DNA from 3 places in the Paenibacillus tundrae genome. Region 1 is predicted to be linked to each of the others. Evidence: riboswitches for the same ligand, from Rfam matches in the RefSeq annotation. Region 1 holds a riboswitch; each other region holds the start of a gene.
The links. Region 1 has a riboswitch for cobalamin ahead of nikB (nickel ABC transporter permease). Riboswitches for the same ligand answer to the same signal wherever they lie in the genome.
Positions count from the first base shown of each region.

Region 2: another riboswitch for cobalamin. It lies ahead of cobJ (precorrin-3B C(17)-methyltransferase); the one in region 1 lies ahead of nikB (nickel ABC transporter permease).
Region 3: another riboswitch for cobalamin. It lies ahead of V6W81_RS06910 (ABC transporter substrate-binding protein); the one in region 1 lies ahead of nikB (nickel ABC transporter permease).

Region 1 covers NZ_CP145605.1:240,282-246,461, forward strand. The annotation lists gene V6W81_RS01135 (alpha-glucosidase/alpha-galactosidase) at 1-853, opposite strand, end outside; gene V6W81_RS01140 (AraC family transcriptional regulator) at 1,046-1,888, shown strand; cobalamin riboswitch at 1,963-2,152, shown strand; gene nikB (nickel ABC transporter permease) at 2,257-3,267, shown strand; gene nikC (nickel transporter permease) at 3,268-4,101, shown strand; gene V6W81_RS01155 (ABC transporter substrate-binding protein) at 4,115-5,716, shown strand; gene V6W81_RS01160 (ABC transporter ATP-binding protein) at 5,716-6,180, shown strand, end outside.
Region 2 covers NZ_CP145605.1:6,042,547-6,048,726, reverse strand. The annotation lists gene V6W81_RS27045 (Ger(x)C family spore germination protein) at 1-482, shown strand, start outside; gene V6W81_RS27040 (hypothetical protein) at 475-696, shown strand; gene V6W81_RS27035 (GerAB/ArcD/ProY family transporter) at 743-1,945, shown strand; gene V6W81_RS27030 (uroporphyrinogen-III synthase) at 2,078-2,902, shown strand; cobalamin riboswitch at 3,232-3,421, shown strand; gene cobJ (precorrin-3B C(17)-methyltransferase) at 3,757-5,688, shown strand; gene V6W81_RS27020 (sirohydrochlorin chelatase) at 5,967-6,180, shown strand, end outside.
Region 3 covers NZ_CP145605.1:1,594,480-1,600,659, reverse strand. The annotation lists gene cobU (bifunctional adenosylcobinamide kinase/adenosylcobinamide-phosphate guanylyltransferase) at 1-32, opposite strand, end outside; gene cobT (nicotinate-nucleotide--dimethylbenzimidazole phosphoribosyltransferase) at 29-1,111, opposite strand; gene V6W81_RS06920 (ABC transporter ATP-binding protein) at 1,154-1,942, opposite strand; gene V6W81_RS06915 (FecCD family ABC transporter permease) at 2,050-3,096, opposite strand; gene V6W81_RS06910 (ABC transporter substrate-binding protein) at 3,093-4,091, opposite strand; cobalamin riboswitch at 4,367-4,516, opposite strand; gene V6W81_RS06905 (histidine phosphatase family protein) at 4,676-5,320, opposite strand; gene cbiB (adenosylcobinamide-phosphate synthase CbiB) at 5,314-6,180, opposite strand, start outside.

The DNA of each region.
Region 1 (6,180 bases):
GGTTCACGCAGCGACGTGGATACTCATCCAGCGGAATGTTGAACCGTTCAATCAGTTCAGGATAGTTACGTTTGATAAAGTATGGGTGGTACTCAGCATTATGCTCGGAGGATTCCGTTACATAGTAGCCAAAACGCTGCATTAGCTCAAAACGAACCATGTCATTATGCTGTTCTTTTTGTTTTTCTTTCGCTAAACGTTTGATCTCAGGATAGAGATCCTGTCCATCACGCGTTACTTCCAGCAGCCATGCCATGTGGTTAATGCCCGCAATCTTAGCAACCACGCCTGTCTGATCGATGCCCAGGGCATCAAACAGATGAGGCACACAGATCTGCACACTATGACACAGTCCTACCGTTTTGATGCCGCCATGCACGTTCATGACATTGGTAAGCACGGCCATCGGATTCGTGTAATTCAAGAACCAAGCATCTGGGCACACTTCCTGCATATCCCGTGCAAAATCCAGCATCACCGGAATAGTACGCAGGTTGCGGAAGATTCCCCCGATACCAAGCGTGTCCGCAATCGTCTGACGCAGTCCATATTTCTTCGGAATTTCAAAATCGGTAATAGTACACGGATCATATCCGCCCACTTGAATTGCATTAATGACATATTTGGCTCCGCGCAGAGCTTCTTTGCGATCCGTATATACTTTCACGCTACAGCGGCTTCCCAGAGAGCGTGCCATGCTAGTTAACAGACGCTCCGAATCGCTCAGGCGCTCGGCATCAATATCATACAAAGCCAGCTCGAAATCTTGCAGTGCTTCGGTCATCATAACGTCACCTAATACATTTTTGACAAAGACGGTGCTTCCTGCACCGAGGAATGTAATTTTGCTCATCTAAAGTTCAGCCTCCCTGAATTTGTTGTACCTTCACTATAGGCTCATTGGAGGAGGATAACTATGGTGCAACCTATCTTAAATATGGCATAATCCCATTTATGGTGTCGCTTACAGAGACAATAAGCCCTATTTACCTGTTATAATTTAAATAACATTTGTTATGTGTATCGATGGAAGGAAGTGCGTGATATGAGTCGAATTGAAATGAATGTGGTTTCTATAGATTGGACACAGATGGAGCTGGTACTGCTCTTTTTCGGGTGGGAAGCTTGTGAGCCGTCTCATTATTGGGGGCCTGGTGTCCGCGATTCCTACATCATTCATTACATTCATGAAGGGCGAGGCACGGTGCAGATGGAGAACCGGGAATACCATCTGTCACAAGGACAGGGATTCATCATTGTTCCAGATACGATCATCCACTATGAGGCAGATGCAAGTGATCCATGGACATATTCGTGGTTTGGATTCAGAGGTGTACATGCCAAGACATTTATGCAACGAGCCTATCTAAGTCCAGAACACCCGGTGTTTCAAGCTCAAGACCCTGTATGGTTTGAACGATTGTACACCGACATGGTTCAGGCTTCATCGCGGCATGGCGGAGATATATTTAGCCAGAGCCTGTTATACCGGTTAATTGCGGAACTGATCGCCTCTTCTCCCGAAACAGAAGAACAGACACATCGTCCTGTGTCCACCAAGGAAGAATATATCCGTCAGGCCCTTCAATATATGGAGAATAGGTACAGTCAGAAGACCTCGATCCTGGATATCGCTCAATCTGTGGGGTTAGATCGCACGTACCTTTCAGGGCTTTTCAAGGAGCGGTATGGCAAGTCGCTTCAGGCATTCTTTCTTGAATATCGGATCAACCGCGCGGCTGAGCTCCTGCAAAATCCTGTATTATCTATTAGTGAGGTAGCCCATTCAGTGGGTTACACGGATCCGCTGTTATTTTCTAAGATGTTCAAGCGGGTCACAGGAGTATCCCCCAAAGCATCAAGATCACAGCCTAATCTAACGATATAAATTGATTATTTTAATTTCATGTAATAAAAGTTTTGAACATTATTGGCCTGCCAGCTATACTTGTACAGAAACCAATTGAATATGTGGAATTAGGTGCTTTATCGATTCGGATAAAAGCTTAATAGGGAAGTCCGGTGTAATACCGGCGCGGTCCCGCCACTGTAACAGAGGAGTCAACAGCGTATTGCCACTGGTGTAAGCCGGGAAGGTGCTGTCTGACGGTGATTCTGGAGCCAGGAGACCTGCCTAATTTAACGACACGTTAGTAACCTACGGGAGATAGGAAGGTGTTTAGAGAAGCATGATTTTTTCTGAAAATCTGTCTATTTAAGGCGTCCTTAACCGGTAACACGGAGAAGGGCGCTTTTTTGGTTGAACGGGATAGATCGTACCATTCCATTGCAGAGCGATGGAGCTTCGGGGAGAGGACGTCTGAACGCGTGAGCAGATATATCATTAAAAGATTAGTTCAACTGGTAGCCGTATTGTTCGGCATTACCTTTCTGACTTTCCTGTTAACCTACTTGTCTCCAGGAGACCCGGCAAGGCTGATGCTGATGTCTACGGGGATCACGCCAACCGACGAGTTGGTCAGACAGGTGCGAAGCCAGCTTGGGCTCGACCAGCCCTTTTGGATGCGTTATGGGACATGGCTGGGGCAGGTACTGCAAGGTGATTTTGGTACTTCCTATAAGTATGATCGCCCTGTAGTGGACATATTGTTGTCTCGTCTACCAGCAACACTACGGCTAACAGGCAGCGCTATGCTTATCGTCATCGTGATCTCTTTTCCACTGGGGATTCTCTCGGCAATTTATCGGAATAAATGGTTGGATTATGTGATTCGTTTATTCTCTTTTGCTGGGCTATCCATGCCAAGCTTCTGGCTGGGGATGTTACTCATGCTCGTATTTGGCGTTCAATTGAAGCTGCTGCCAGTGATGGGGAGTACGGGATGGAATAGCCTGATCCTGCCAACCTGCACGTTGGCGGTTCCGCTGATTGCACAATACAGCAGGCAGATTCGAGCGGTTATGCTGGATGAAATGTCTCAGGACTATGTGAGCGGAGCGAGATCCAGAGGTGTGAAGGAGAGACAGGTCATTATGCATCATATTTTGCCGAACGCACTCTTGCCGATTGTGACCTTGATGGGCATGTCTACCGGGACACTATTAGGCGGTGCAGCCATTGTAGAGAGTCTGTTTGTGTGGCCAGGCGTAGGTCAGATGGCGGTAGATGCCATTTTCACACGGGATTATCCGTTGATTCAGGGTTACGTCATGTGGATGGCGACGATATACGTCACGCTGAATCTGCTTGTTGATCTATGGACGCATCTGCGGGATCCTCGGATTCGACTGGAAGTGGATGTGTAGATGAGCGAAATGATGCAGATATTTAAACAAAATCGTTGGTTTACGTTGATCCTATCTTTAACTGTGGCCTGGGTAATTCTAGCGATGATCGCACCACTCTTGGCACCCCATAATCCACTGACAACGAACTTTGCCCATGTGCTGCAACCACCTAGCGCGGAATATCCCTTGGGTACAGACCAGCTTGGGCGCTGTACTCTGTCACGTCTTCTGTATGGGGCGCGCACATCATTACTTCTCACCTTTATGATGACGGGTATTGTCTTTGTACTCGGTGTAACGATTGGCATGATATCGGGATTCGCTCGGGGGATGACAGACACCATATTAATGCGTTTAACAGATACGCTTATGGCTTTTCCGGGGTTGATCTTCGCTATTGCTGTAGTTGGTATGTTGGGGCCAGGATTATTCAACACGGTGGTGGCTCTGTCTGTGGTGTGGTGGGCGAAATACGCACGTCTTGCCAGAGGGATTGTCATTTCATTACAGCAAAAGGAGTATGTCGCGGCCGCCGCCTTCGGCGGTGCGCGGTGGAGTCAGATCCTTATCAGGACGATCCTGCCCAACATGATCTCACCGCTAATCGTCATGGCTATGATGGATGTGGGCGGCATGATGTTATCGATCTCGGGTCTATCCTTCCTCGGACTTGGTGCACAGCCGCCTGAACCGGAATGGGGAGCAATGCTGAATGAAGGCAGACGGTATTTACAGACTGCGCCATGGTTGTTAATTTATCCGGGGCTCGCGATATTTGGCACGGTTATAATCTTTAATTTATTGGGAGACAGTCTTCGGGATGTGCTTGATCCTAAGAAAGAAATCAAATAACGGGGGAACGAAAATGAACTTTATTCGCAGGAAGTCATTTATGCTTATGGCATTATCGATTGTGATGTTATTTGTGCTTGCAGCATGTGGAGGTGCATCCCAGACAACCGATGGAACGGACAAGTCTGGGCAATCAGCGCAATCTGAGCAATCGGATCAGAGCCAACCGGGCAAGCCAACCCACTTGAATGTGGCGTTATTTTGGCTTGGCAGCAATCTGGATCCTGCAGAGGAATGGAATGGCTGGACACTTACGCGTGCAGCAATTGGGGAGACATTGGTTCAATTTGATGAAAATATGAAGTTGGTTCCCAAAATTGCGGATACGTGGGATCGGATTGATGAGAAGACATGGCATTTTCATATTCGTGATGGCGTAACGTTCCACAATGGCAACAAGGTGACCGCAGAGGCTGTGAAGACATCAATTGAACGCTCACTGGAATTAAACGAACGGGGACAGTCCACGTTACCGATTGCTTCCATGACAGCAGAAGGGCAAGACCTTACGATTAAGACGACCGAGCCTTACGCATCGCTGCTTGGAAATATTGCCGAACCACTGTTTGTCATCGTGGATACCACTGCAGATACATCCAAGTTCAGCAGTGAGCCTATCGCTACAGGACCATTTATGGTGACATCCTATACCCCGGATCAAGAGATTCAGGTGAAGAAGTATGATGGGTATTGGGACGATGCGGCTGATCTAGATACAATGACGCTAAAGTATATCAAGGATGATAGCACGCGTGCGCTTGCCTTACAATCCGGTGAAATTGATGTGGCAAGTAATGTTGGTCGAAGCACACTCGCATTATTTCAGGATAAGAACCAATATACGATTGATGAAATTCCGAGTCTACGAACACAGTTTGTCTGGTTTAATCTGAAGAACCCATTCTTGAGTGATCCTGAAGTACGCCATGCCATTTCCTATGGTATTGATCGGGACATGTATGCGAACACACTTGTGGGAGGCCAGGGAGCCAAAGGGCCGTTCACGTCAGCTCTGCCTTTTGGCTATGACCAAATCACCGGATATAGCTACGAACCTGAGAAGGCTAAACAATTGCTCGATGAAGCGGGCTACAAGGATACTGACGGCGACGGTATTCGGGAAAAGGATGGAGAGAGAATATCACTCCAGTTGATTCTCAACACGGCTTACGAATCGGATTCCATTGTAGCTGCTGCGATGCAGTCCCAATTGAAGGAGATTGGTATTCAGTTGGAGATGACCTCTTATGAGGATCTGACGGATCATCAGAAGAGTGGCAATTTCGACCTCGCTTTAACCAGCATTAATACAGGAATTACAGGAGATCCGCAATATATTCTCGATTTCTACTTCAAGACCGGAGCCGAGTGGAACGTAGGTGGTTATAGCAACAAGAAGCTGGATGCTGTGATCAATCAATTGCATTCGGAATTCGATGTGGAGAAAAGGTATGCTTTAGCGGCAGAGGCGCAACAGATGATTCTGGATGATGCGGCATATCTGTTCGTGACCTACACGCCCATCAATATTGTTAGCAAAAGCACGGTTCAGGGGGCGACGATGTATCCAATCGACTTTTACTTACTCGATCGTAATATCAAGGTTGACCAATAATGAAGCCGTTATTAGATATACGGAATCTTTCGGTGACGTATCAGAGTGGATCAGCCGCGCTGCGAGATCTGTCTTTTACGATGAAGCCCGGTGAGATCGTGGGTATTGTAGGCGAGAGCGGCAGCGGGAAGTCTACATTACTTCGTGCGATACTTGGTATGTTACCCGAGGGAGGGCAATGTACGAGTGGAGAGGTTTTTTTTCAGGGAAGGTCGATATTAAGCTATTCTCCGGCAGAGTGGAGCCAGATTCGGGGTAAACGGATAGCGATTGTATTTCAGGCGAGTGGTTCGTATCTCAATCCGATTCGTAAGGTGGGAAGCCAATACGTTGAGGCCATTCGTGCCCATTTCACTATTTCCAAGAAGACAGCCTACGACATGGCGCTGAACATGTTATCTGGGATGGGATTGCAGGATCCACAGCAGATCATGAATGCATATCCCAACCAGCTCAGTGGCGGA
Region 2 (6,180 bases), 730 kb from region 1:
TGATTCTGGCGATGGGTGAAGCCAATGCCCCGGAAGTTATGATCAAGGCTCCCCGCGGGGAAGGAAACCTGTTCGTTAAGCTGAATGAGAACAATTCTGCGTTTGATCCTCAGATTAAAAATGGAGAAGTCACCGTGACCATCAAAATGTATGCCAAGGGAGTATTGGTTGATAACGAATCCAATTATGGCGACCTCCGAGAGAGCGAGCTTACGAAATTAACTGAAGCTGTTCACGCGAAGATCAAGCAGGACATTGATGAAGGTGTACGACTAATACAAACCAAATACAATGCGGATATCCTCGGTCTTGGTCGGTCTATTCATCAGCAGCTCCCCAAAGAATGGGAGAAGATGAAGGATCGCTGGAGCGATGTGTACCCTGACGTGAAAGTGATCGTTGAGCCACATATCATCATTGAAAATGTTGGCATTGTGAACAAACCGATTGGTGTTGGTGAGGAGGAGATCGTTCATGATTAAACCACTTCTCTTCACCTATTTGTTCATGGTTGTGCTCGTGCTCTTGATGGACTTCAAACATCTGAAGCAGGCGGCGGCGATTAATCGCTGGATATCGTATAGCATCATTGGGTTTAGTACGGGGATCTTTTTCTACGTCACCCATTTAAGCAAAACGTTCTTCATTTCTGTATGGCTAACCCACTTCATTCAACACTGGTTGCCACTACCTTAATTGATTTCAACCGGGATGATCATATCCGTAAGAAAGGAGACATGTTATGAATCAGGCAGTCACCCATCGTCAACTGATTCTGTTGGTCATGCTGCTTAGTATCACGACTACATTGATACAGCCGCATGCACAGGCGATCTATTATGCTGAACAGCATGCGTATCTGTCTTATATACCCGTGTTTTTGGTGATGATTTCTGTTTTGTGGATGTTGAGTCGAGTCCAGCGGCGGTTTCCGAATCAAGATTTATTTGAATCACTCGTTGTACGACATCCGTTTATGGGTCGGGTGACGGCTCTGTTGTACATCATGTTTTTCCTTTTCATATTTGCTCGGGATATTCGGTTAATTGGTGACTACGTTAGCATCACCTTGCTAGAGACTACACCGATATCCATCATCATTCTAACGCTGATGGTCATGGCTGTATTTATTGTAAGGGGTGGGCTGGGCTCGTTAATCGGGATGTCAGAGCTGTACATCACATTATTTCTGGTGAATTCCATCATCGTCCCCTTTATGCTCATCCAGCAGATCGACTTGGATAATTTGATGCCGTATTTTGATATCGATATGGGCGGTGTTGGCAAGGGTAGTTGGTACCTCATGTCCTTTTTCGGAGAGATGGTGGCCTTGCCGTTTGTGGTGAAAGGCAGTGACTTTCGGTTTAAATCCGTGTTCTGGGGAGTAACGATTGCTGCGCTGTTAATGATGCTAATCCTGGTTGAAACGATCACATCGATTGGGGTTCCTATTGCATCGAGGCTAGTATATCCTTCGTATGAATTAGCGAGGCAGCTACAAGTGAGTGACTTTCTTGATCGGTTTGATCTAGCGTTAGCTGCGGCAACACTACCGACCATGATTACGAAAATTGCGTTTGATCTCTACTTTATCTGCTGGGGGATGAAACGAATGATTCCAAAAGTATCCGGTAAGGTGTTAACTGGGCCGATTGCTTTGCTTGGTTTTGTCTGTGCGTTCTGGTTCTTCCGGAATGCAATTCAACTCTTTCGATTTACTAGAGAATGGACGTGGGTCGCCATTTTGTTTGAGGTGCTGTTACCGATTCTAATATTTCTGTTTCTGCATCCTCGCAAACAAGATCGACAACCCTCTGCAGCTAAGGATAGTGGCAATAGTGGAGGACAGAAGCATAAGCCGGATTCAAAAGAATCCACTTCGAAAGATCCGAAGAAAAGTGATGAGGATACAGATCATCAAACGGGAGAGCTTCAGCCTTCCTGATCCTTTTCATAAAAAAACGTTATAGCTGAACATGCACCAAATGGCATGAACAAGGTTTCCCTCCACAGGACTACCCTGTATACTGTAGTCAGACTGAAGAACGTTCGGCTGAACGAACTGGGGGGAACTTGAATGGCTCAACATTTGGCAGGCATACGTGTAGCACTTACAGGACCACGCAAATCGAAGGAAATGTCCCTGCTCGTCGAGAAAATGGGTGGAATCCCACTCGTGCGACCTGCACAGGGAACCGTGTTTTTGGATGATCGGAATATTCGCGATGGCCTCGTATCTTGGATCTCTGATACACCGGATTGGGCTGTACTGACAACAGGTATGGGTTTGGATGCGCTATTTGATATGGCAGAGGATATGGAAGTTGCGGGTCAATTATTGGACTCTTTATCTGAATCATCCATTGCAGCGCGTGGATACAAGACGGTGAATGCACTTCGCAAGCGGAAGCTCAATCCATTAGTTCGGGATGATGATGGCAGTACAGATGGGTTGATTCGGGAATTGGAATCACATGATCTTGCAGGGAAAAAAGTAATACTACAGCTACATGGTGAGACAGCACCGAAGCTGGTAAACTGGCTGCAAGAGCAAGGTGCAGAGGTTCGACAAGTATTGCCTTACCGCCACGTCCCTCCAGAGGATCATGAGTTGGAACAGCTATTGAATGAGATTGTGAATCGTGAGGTTGATGCAGTAGCTTTTACAAGTGGACCCCAAGTTCGCTTTTTGACGGCATATGCCACATCCCAAGGGAAGCTAGAGCAGATGCTGCAGGCCTTTCGTGAAGGGGTCGTTCCTGCTTCTGTAGGTAAAGTGACGGCGAATGCGATGCGTGAAGAGGGCATTGAGGCACTTGTTGTGCCAGAAGAAGAGAAGATGGGTGCCCTGATCGTGGAGCTAGGACGTTATTATGCTGCTGCACAAGTAGACAAAGCATAACTTCAAATCATAATAGGTATGAAGAGATATCGATAGACACCGTAAAACGGACGTACTTGTTGTAGACCATACCGTACTTCTATATACGTTATCCTGATCCATTGCATGGGTCAGGATTTTTGCTGTTCTCTAGTTTCGTGAATGGATTTATTCTAAAGTTTGGAGAAAAGGTAAGCGGTTTATCCTGATCTTAAACATGGACATTTTTTCCTGAGCGATGTTATGATACAAACAAATGATTTGGCATGGTGCTCATTCCAGCCTATACGGGGAACGTTCAACATTATCAGGTTTGATCTGACCGATCTCGTGGATAGTATGCTGAATTACATATTGAAAACAAGCAAGGTGCTCTTGCGTCAAGCAAGAGGTAACAGGGAATCGGGTGCAAATCCCGAGCGGTCCCGCCACTGTAATGGTGAAGCTCTTTTTTGATTGAAGTCACTCGTTATTCGGGGAAGACAGAAGAAGAAGCTGATGATCCAGAGCCAGGAGACCTACCTTGCATGTGTCACCAAACCCTTCGCGGAAAGGAAAGGTGTACGAATAATCAGGAAACAGGCGGACAGACGGTTCGCCTGGTAGGCCTTTTATTTGGCGTATTCAACAACTCGACGACTCTGTGTATTCAAGTGTTGTAGTTGTTTTCTTGAGTGTACGTACATACGTATCCCATCCGATTGTAGGATGGGATTTTTTTGATTTTAAGAGAATGAGAAATGAATCGTTGTGGATCGAATGTACTTATCCATTTTTGAACAAAAAGCTGTTTCATGAAGCCTATTTATATAGAAGTTGCTGAACGGAATTATGGAATGTGTAGGTTTACTCAGGGTGATGGAGGAGGAGAAGCGATGCAAGGTCAAGGTAAGTTGCTGGTCATCGGATTTGGCCCAGGCGCGATGGAACATATTACGAATCGTGCACTGGAGGCGCTTCAGGAGAGTGAGGTTATCATCGGCTACAACACGTATGTCGATCTCATTCGGCCGTTATTAAACGGACAAGCGATCGTGCGGACGGGGATGACAGAGGAAGTAAGCCGGGCTCAAGAAGCGGTTAGACAGGCCGAAATGGGCAAAATTGTTGCGGTAATCTCCAGTGGTGACGCCGGTGTATACGGTATGGCAGGTCTAGTCTATGAGGTGTTGATGGAACAGGGATGGAAGCCTGAGAGTGGCGTTGCCGTTGAAGTCATCCCAGGTGTATCGGCTATCAATTCCTGTGCATCGCTACTTGGCGCACCGGTGATGCATGATGCGTGTACGATCAGCTTAAGTGACCACCTTACCCCATGGGATACGATTATTCGCCGGGTTGAAGCAGCGGCATCAGCAGACTTTGTTATTGCACTCTATAACCCGCGCAGTGGGCGGAGAACACGTCAAATTGTCGAGACACAGGAAATGCTGCTTCGTTACCGTGATCCCAAGACTCCAGTTGGATTGGTCAAAAGCGCTTACCGGGATCGTCAGGACGTTGTCATGACTACCCTGGAAGACATGCTTAATCATGAGATCGGTATGCTGACCACGGTGATCATCGGTAACTCCTCGACCATGATGTACGAAGGGCTCATGGTCACTCCGCGTGGGTATCAGCGCAAATATACGCTGAATACCGCAGAACAGTCGCTCAGACCTCATGAGCGACTTCGCACCGAAGCCGAGCCATGGTCGCTCGGCGCAAGAGAAGCCCGCGCTACCACCTCTGGTGAGGTAGCGGGCTCGGACGCGGCTCGCGAAGCACAAGCCGCAAAGCCCCAGGCGGAGCCAGCCATGCCCGGCGTTAGCGCCGGAACAGGCCCAGCTCCGCAGAGCCAGCCGCCTGCCGGTGCAGGAGCCTCTGCTGCGCAGGCATCGCACCCGGCTGGCGGCGGCACCGCCGTGCTCGCTGGCGAGCGGCCAGCGTCAGTGCCGGCAGAAGCCGCGCCGCGCGTAGCGGTTGCTGCGTCGCAAGCGGGCGCCGCTGCGCTGGCGGCGGAAGCGCTAACGCGGCTCGCGGTAGGCGGTGCCCTGGCGGGCGAGTCCGCTCGCCGCTGGCTGGGCGCGGCGCCTGCTGCGCCTGGCGTGAGCGGCGAAGCACCGCAGGCCGCAGTCGCTACGGCAGTTCGCACTGCGCCTGCACCAGGGCAGAAGCCGCCGCTGTTCGAAGTTGGCGTATCGCCTGGCGTCGGCAACAAGAAGTTCACTGCTGTGCAGATGGCACTGCTTGCACAGTGCGCGAGTGAAGATGGGGAGCTGGAGTATACACCAGAGCACCAGATTATTTTGCGAGTGCCAACCTTTGAGCCGGATCAGCTGGTAGACGAGCTGCGGGCAGCTAATTTTATCGTAGTACCGATCGGGGATGTCATTAAAGTGAAAGCATGTGACTTCTGTGACATGGAGAAGGATGATGCTGTGCCGATGGCTAATCATTTGCAAGCCGTTATTGGCGGATTAAATGCTCCGAAGGAAACAAGCGTTGCCCTCAATGGATGTGGGATGGCTTGTTATGGTGCGGTGCTTGAGGATATCGGTATTGTGTACCGCAAAGGTGGGTATGACCTGTTCCTTGGCGGTAAGAAATTCGGACGTAATGCACATCCTGCACAACCCGTGGCTGAAGGCATTACGGGAGATGAGATTGGCGGCATTGTGGAACGGATTGTCGCAGAGTATCGAGAAAAAGGACATCCGAATGAACGTTTCCATAAATTTTTCAAACGTGTTGGCGTGATTCAAGGCTTCCGTCATGTGGATGCACCCGTTACGGTGGAAGTTAATCCGATCTGTGGCGACTAATTTTCTGCGAGACAGAACAGAACTCACAAGGTTGTAAGTGTGTGTTCAATAAGATCCTTTTTTGCAGAGAATGCAATATAAATCACCTTTCAGTTCGAACTGGATAACCCTGAATCGAGTGATACCAACACGTTGTTATATAGAAGAGAGTAGCTGGACTATATCGTGATATGAAAATGTAGAAACATGCAATTGTTGATGTGCAATGAATGGAACACAAACACTATCTGATGAGATGCCTAGATCCGTAGATCAGGCTAGGGAGGAATTATCCGGAGATGAATGCGATATTGCTGGTGGGACACGGTAGCCGTGATCCCGAGGGAAACCGGGAGTTAATGGAGTTTGCAAACTCAGTGGCAGAGAAGACACCGAAGAATACGATTGTGGAAACTTGTTTTTTGGAGTTAGCTAAACCAGGTATTGCCCAAGGTGTAACGGCATGTGTAGATAAGGGCGCGACACGCGTCGTGCTCGTACCCATTATTTTGT
Region 3 (6,180 bases), 1.4 Mb from region 1:
CTTCGCGCCCCTCCGGTTACAAGCACACTCATGAAGAAACCTCTCCTTGAGGCGAGCCATCGGATACACCTGCACTGGCAAAGGTCGCCATCTCATTAAGGATACGGCAAGCCGCATCAATGAGATGAAGACTGAGAACGCCTCCTGTCCCTTCACCCAGCCGCATATTCAGATCAAGCATTGGCTTCAGATCCATCTCACGAAGCAATGCTGCATGTCCACTTTCATCGGATGTATGGGAAGCAATCATATAAGCCGTACTTACTGGTGCAAGCTGTCTTGCGATCAATGCTGCAGCTGTTGAGATAAAGCCATCGACCACAACAGGGCATCCATTCGCCGCAGCAGCAAGAATTACACCTGTTAGTCCGGCAATTTCTAATCCGCCAACCTTACTGAGCACATCCAGCGCATCCTCCGCATGGGGTGCATTCAGACTTAGAGCCTGGCTTACCACCGTTGCCTTGCGCTGTAACCCAACATCATCAATCCCCGTTCCGCGTCCAACAGCCGAAGCCGGTGATATTCCCGTTAGAGCACACATTACAGCAGCACTTGCCGTTGTATTGCCAATCCCCATCTCTCCAGTTACAAATATCTGCGTTCCTCTGTCCACTTCTGACGCGACCACTTCGGCGCCAACCAGGATTGCTTGGATTGCTTCGTCCCGAGTCATCGCCGGACCTTTCGCCATATTAGCTGTGCCTTTGCGGACTTTGCGGGAGATGAGCTCAGGGTGTTCTAGATCAGCATTTACTCCAATATCTACACAGAGCACATCTGCCCCAGCATGCCGGGCAAGCACGTTAACGGCCGCTCCGCCCGCCAGAAAATTAAGAACCATCTGTGGTGTTACCTCAGCAGGGAATGCACTGACACCTTCGGCAACTACACCATGGTCTGCTGCCATCACGATCACCGCTCGACGTTCCAAGCAAGGACGACTCTGTCCCGTAATGCCTGCTAGACGAATAACGAGTTCCTCCAGTTTGCCAAGACTGCCTGGCGGCTTCGTAAGGATATCCACATGAGCTGCAGCTTCTGACGCGACCTGCTCATGAGGACCAGTGATTCGACATATTAATTGCTCCAACACCTGTTCATTACGCATACAACTAGCACTTCCTTCATCAATATGTGGGTAATACCCCGATCAATTCTTCGGCTCTCCATGCTCCCGGCGCAGCAGTAACTGGGGAATGCCATGATCTGGATGCTTCACCATCGCAGGGTTTACCTGGAAAATCTCTCGAATATGTTCCTCGGTCATCAGTGCATGAGGGGTTCCAGAGCCAGCACTTTCGCCTTCTTTTAAAGCCAGAATATGATCACAAAATTGCGCAGCTAGGTTCAGATCATGCAGCACTGCCACAATCGTAATTCGATTTCTTTGACGCCATGTCGATAATAACTCCATAAATTGCAACTGATAACGAATATCCAGAAACGTTGTAGGCTCATCTAACAAAAGAATACTTGGTTCCTGTGCCATCACTTTAGCAAGGGCTACTCGCTGTCGTTGTCCTCCACTGAGTGCATCCAGAGGACGATCCGCAAGCTCGGATAGACCTAATTCCTCCAGCACACGATCAACGATCTTCTCGCCTTCTCCAGAATCACGGCCAAGCCAGTTCTGGTAAGGATAACGCCCCATCTCCACGACATCCCTTACGGGATATGAGATTGCAGGCAGTCCATCCTGCTGCAGAACAGCAATCATACGAGACAGATCCTTCCGGCTATACGAAGTGATATTCCTGCCATTCAGTCGAATACTGCCCTCACTAACCGACTCCGTGCCAGCCAATAGTTGAAGCAAGGTTGATTTGCCACTTCCGTTGGGACCTACAACACCCCACCAATCGCCTTCTGCGATCTGCCAGCTCACACCATTTAACGCCTGATGCTCACCATACCGTTTACCTGCCCCGTCTACTTCCATCAAAGGTTTACTGATGTCGCGCTGAACATTGAAGCTCGGATCTGCCTGTTTCCCCATAAACTTAAGTTCATTCCGATTGGCATGCACCATTTGGTTCGTGTCTTTACTCATGGCATCATCCCTTTACGAAGCTTCTTATTTCTGTGCAAAAGATAGGCGAAGAACGGTGCACCGACAAATGCGGTAACAACGCCTAGCGGAATTTCAGTTGGCGCCAATACCGTACGAGCGATCGTATCTGCCCACACCATGAATATGGCTCCGCCTATTGCAGATAGTGGCACCAGCAGACGATAATCAGGCCCTACGATCAGTCGAAGAATATGCGGAATGACAAGTCCTACAAATCCGATGACGCCCGACACTGATACGGCTCCTGCCGTAAGCAGCGTGCCAACCGCCAGCACCGATAGCTTCAATCCATCCACCTGCACTCCAATGTGAGCCGCCTGACGCTCTCCCAGAGCAAGCACATTCAACGAACGTGCACGACTCCAGAGGAAGATCAGACCAAGCAGAAAATATGGGAAAAGGATGGCCGTATACGACCACCCACGCAGTGCCAGACTTCCCATCGTCCAGTATATAATTTCATTAATCGTCTGTTTCGACATGGTCGATAGGAAGGAGACAACTGCCCCTAGGAAACTTTGCATGACCACGCCCGCCAGAATCAGACTATGTGTTGGTATTTTTCGACCCTCACGAGCCAGTGCCAGCACGAACCATAGCGTCAACACGCCGGTTAAGAACGCAACCAAAGGCAAGGTCCAGATTCCGATTAATGCATATTGTAATCCGAAGAAAATCAGAAACGCTGCACCCACCGATGCACCAGATGATACGCCTAACGTAAACGGATCTGCGAGAGGGTTACGAAGCACCCCTTGGAAGCCAGCACCCGCTATTGCTAGAGAGGCACCCACGAGCACGGCAAGCAGTACCCGCGGGAATCGCACCTTCCATATAATCTGTTCTGCTGCTGTGCTCCAATCGGGAGTAATCCAATCCCCAATCCACGGAATGTGATGCAGCAGAATACCTGCAATGTCACGGACAGGCAAGGATACTGAACCAATGCCCGTGCAGATCAGCACCGTCAACACAAGTAGTCCTATCCCAGCCGTCCCGTACACCGCTAGCTTTTTACTCATTGGAACAGATCAGGGTAGATCGCTTTAGCTACGGCTTTCAGACCTTCGGTTACCCGTGGTCCTGGACGACTAAGTAGGTTGGCATCTAGACCGATAACCGCATCGTCTTTTACCGCGGTAATCTGATCCCAGCCGCTACGAGCTTTGATAATTTGATCCAGTGTTTTGGAATTCTCATCGATAACATCATTGGCATACAGAATTACATCTGGGTTCGCAGCAATGATATTTTCTTCATTAATTTCGTTCCAGCCTTGCAAATCAGAAGCAACGTTGTTTCCTCCAGCAAGTGTGATCAGCTCATCCATGAACTCACCTTTACCCACTGTCCAGCCAGGGGAAAATTCAACATATACGTTCTTCTTCTCTTCCGGTTTAACTGCCTTCACCGCTTCAGTAACATCTGTTACATCTTGCTTCATCTTCGCGATGATCTCTTGTGCTTTTTCCTGCGTATCTGTAATTTGACCAAATGTCTCAATGTTGTTCGCTACATCATCTACTGATTTTGGATCAGTCTTGAAAATAACAATCCCCAGGTCACGGAATTTCTTTACCGCTTCTTCATTCATAGAAATACCTGTGAATACAATGTCTGCATCCGCTGCAATGATGGACTCTTCATTCGGTTTAGAAACACCGCCCATTTTGGGCTTCGTTGTAGCTGCTTCAGGGTAATCATCAAAATCAGATACACCTACGATCTGCTCGTCCAATCCAAGGGCGAACAACGACTCTGTCTCCGCTGGAGATACAGATACAATTTTGGCTGGTGCTTTTTCAAACGTGAATGTCTCACCCGTTGCATCTGTAACGGTAATTGGATATTGTGTCTTGAGATCCGTTGTTGTCTGTTCTTGACTCTGTTCCTGTGCAGGTTGCTGTGATGCTCCTGACCCCTCATTCGTTGTTGCATTGCCACATCCAGCCAAAGCCAGTGCCAGAGCCGCTGCACTAAGCAGAGACGCTACGCTTTTCCAATTCTTGATACTCATTGTGTTCATTCTCCCCTTCTCTATCTGTTCTATTAATCCTGTGTCGTGCTCAAAACTAAATGCCCATGTCTTGATGTTCCTGTATAAGGTTGAACTACAACATTTACACGTTATCGGAGAGTGAAGAACTCATATTGGAACAATAAAAATCCCCAATCCTTACAACAGGATCAGGGATAACGTCTCGCATATGGCGTGCTCTACGCATGATGAATCACCTGCGCTGTTCATACACAGAACACTGCCCGAAACGCTGTCCTTTCCTCGAAGGAACACCGGTCTATACGTCCAGGGCAGGTAACCTGACTTACAGGATTATTCCTGATTCACAGTGGCGGGACCGTGCCGGATTTACACCAGCTTCCCTATTTCATCCGTTTGCGTACATGGTATGAATACACATAACCATGCAACTCCAATGCATACGGAACCCTTGGTCGCTTATGATCTAAACATTCAATTGAGCATATTAGTTGTATACGTATGGTTGAGCATCTAATCCTTGATTAGACCCATCAGGCCCCTACGCATCGTCACACGTCTGTTGTGATTATAGGTTATATTGTACAACCTTACAAGCCGATTCAAGGAAATGCAACCTGGCTTCCTACCCATCCGCTCGCCCCGTAATCCAGTCTGACCTTAATGGCTTGGCCTGGAATAACCTGCGTATCCCAGAAGTTCAGATCAGGGATTAGGCGAGATATAGCATATCGGATCACACCGCCATGTGTCACGATACCCATCTGAGGTACATCAACCGTTACTGGTTCGGACAATGCATCGTGCAACAAGCAGGTATTCAGAAAAGAATCAATCCTTGCAGTAAATGCCTGCCATGACTCCCCCTTCGGTGGTGTCACATTCTGTGGATCATCAATCCAGTCTCGATATTGCTGAATGTGTTGGAGTTGATCATACGTCTTCCCCTCCCACTCCCCAAAATCAATCTCTCTGAGGCGTGCATCTAGATGTGCCTGTTCTCGCTGCAAGGGAGCGATGCTTGCGAGGGTCTGCTGACAGCGAAGTAAATCACTGGAGTACAGCTTGCTCCAACAGAGGCTCTGAAGCTGCTCCCGGAGCGGAGCAAGCTCTTGCTTCGCTTCAGGCAGGAGGCCGATATCCGTATGCCCCAGATATCTTTTTTCCTGATTCCATAACGTTGTCCCATGACGGATAAAAATGAGATCACGCGAATGCATTATGTTTTTTTTATTAGGTATCACCACAGTAATGTACCTCCAGCGAGCCAGATGACGAGGGAAACAAGTACACACAGGATGACAAAGGAACCTGCCGACCAGAACATGAGGCGGGTCGTTCGCACGATATCCTCTGCACCCATTAAGCGAGTCGGTTCTCCCATATATGCACGAAAAGACGAGACACCATGATACACGTTATGCCCACCCAGTCTGATCCCCAGTGCACCTGCAACGGCAGACTCGGGAAAGCCGCTATTCGGGCTCGGATGCAGTCTTGCATCCCGGGATACCATCTGTGCTGCCCTTCTTGCATCTAGCTTCATGACCCATGCTCCACTAATCAATAATACAGCCGTGATTCGAGCTGGAATCCAGTTAGCCCAATCATCCAGACGAGCGGATGCCCAGCCGAGATGCAGATATTTATCGTTTTTGTAACCAACCATGGAATCTAGTGTATTGACGGCTCGATATGCCATGGCAAGCGGCGCGCCGCCAATAAGGGCGTAGAACAAAGGAGACACGATTGCATCCACAATATTCTCAGCTACCGTCTCCACCGTTCCCCTTACGATCTCAGGTTCATCTAGATGCGCCGTATCACGTCCTACAATCATACCAAGAGCGCGCCTCGCCGCAGGAAGATCTCCCTGGATGAGATGACGATATACGTCCATCCCTGCATCCTTTAATCCTTTGGAAGCAATCGTTGTCGCAATCAATATGACCTCAGCTACCACTGCAACCATCGGATGAATATGTGCAAGGAGATAGATCAGTCCCCAAGTCACGGCAAAAGAACCACCTGCAATCAAGATCGGAAACCAGATTCCCGCTTTTTTGAGTCCTTGATTGGAAGTGACACGAGATCGTATAACCCGCTC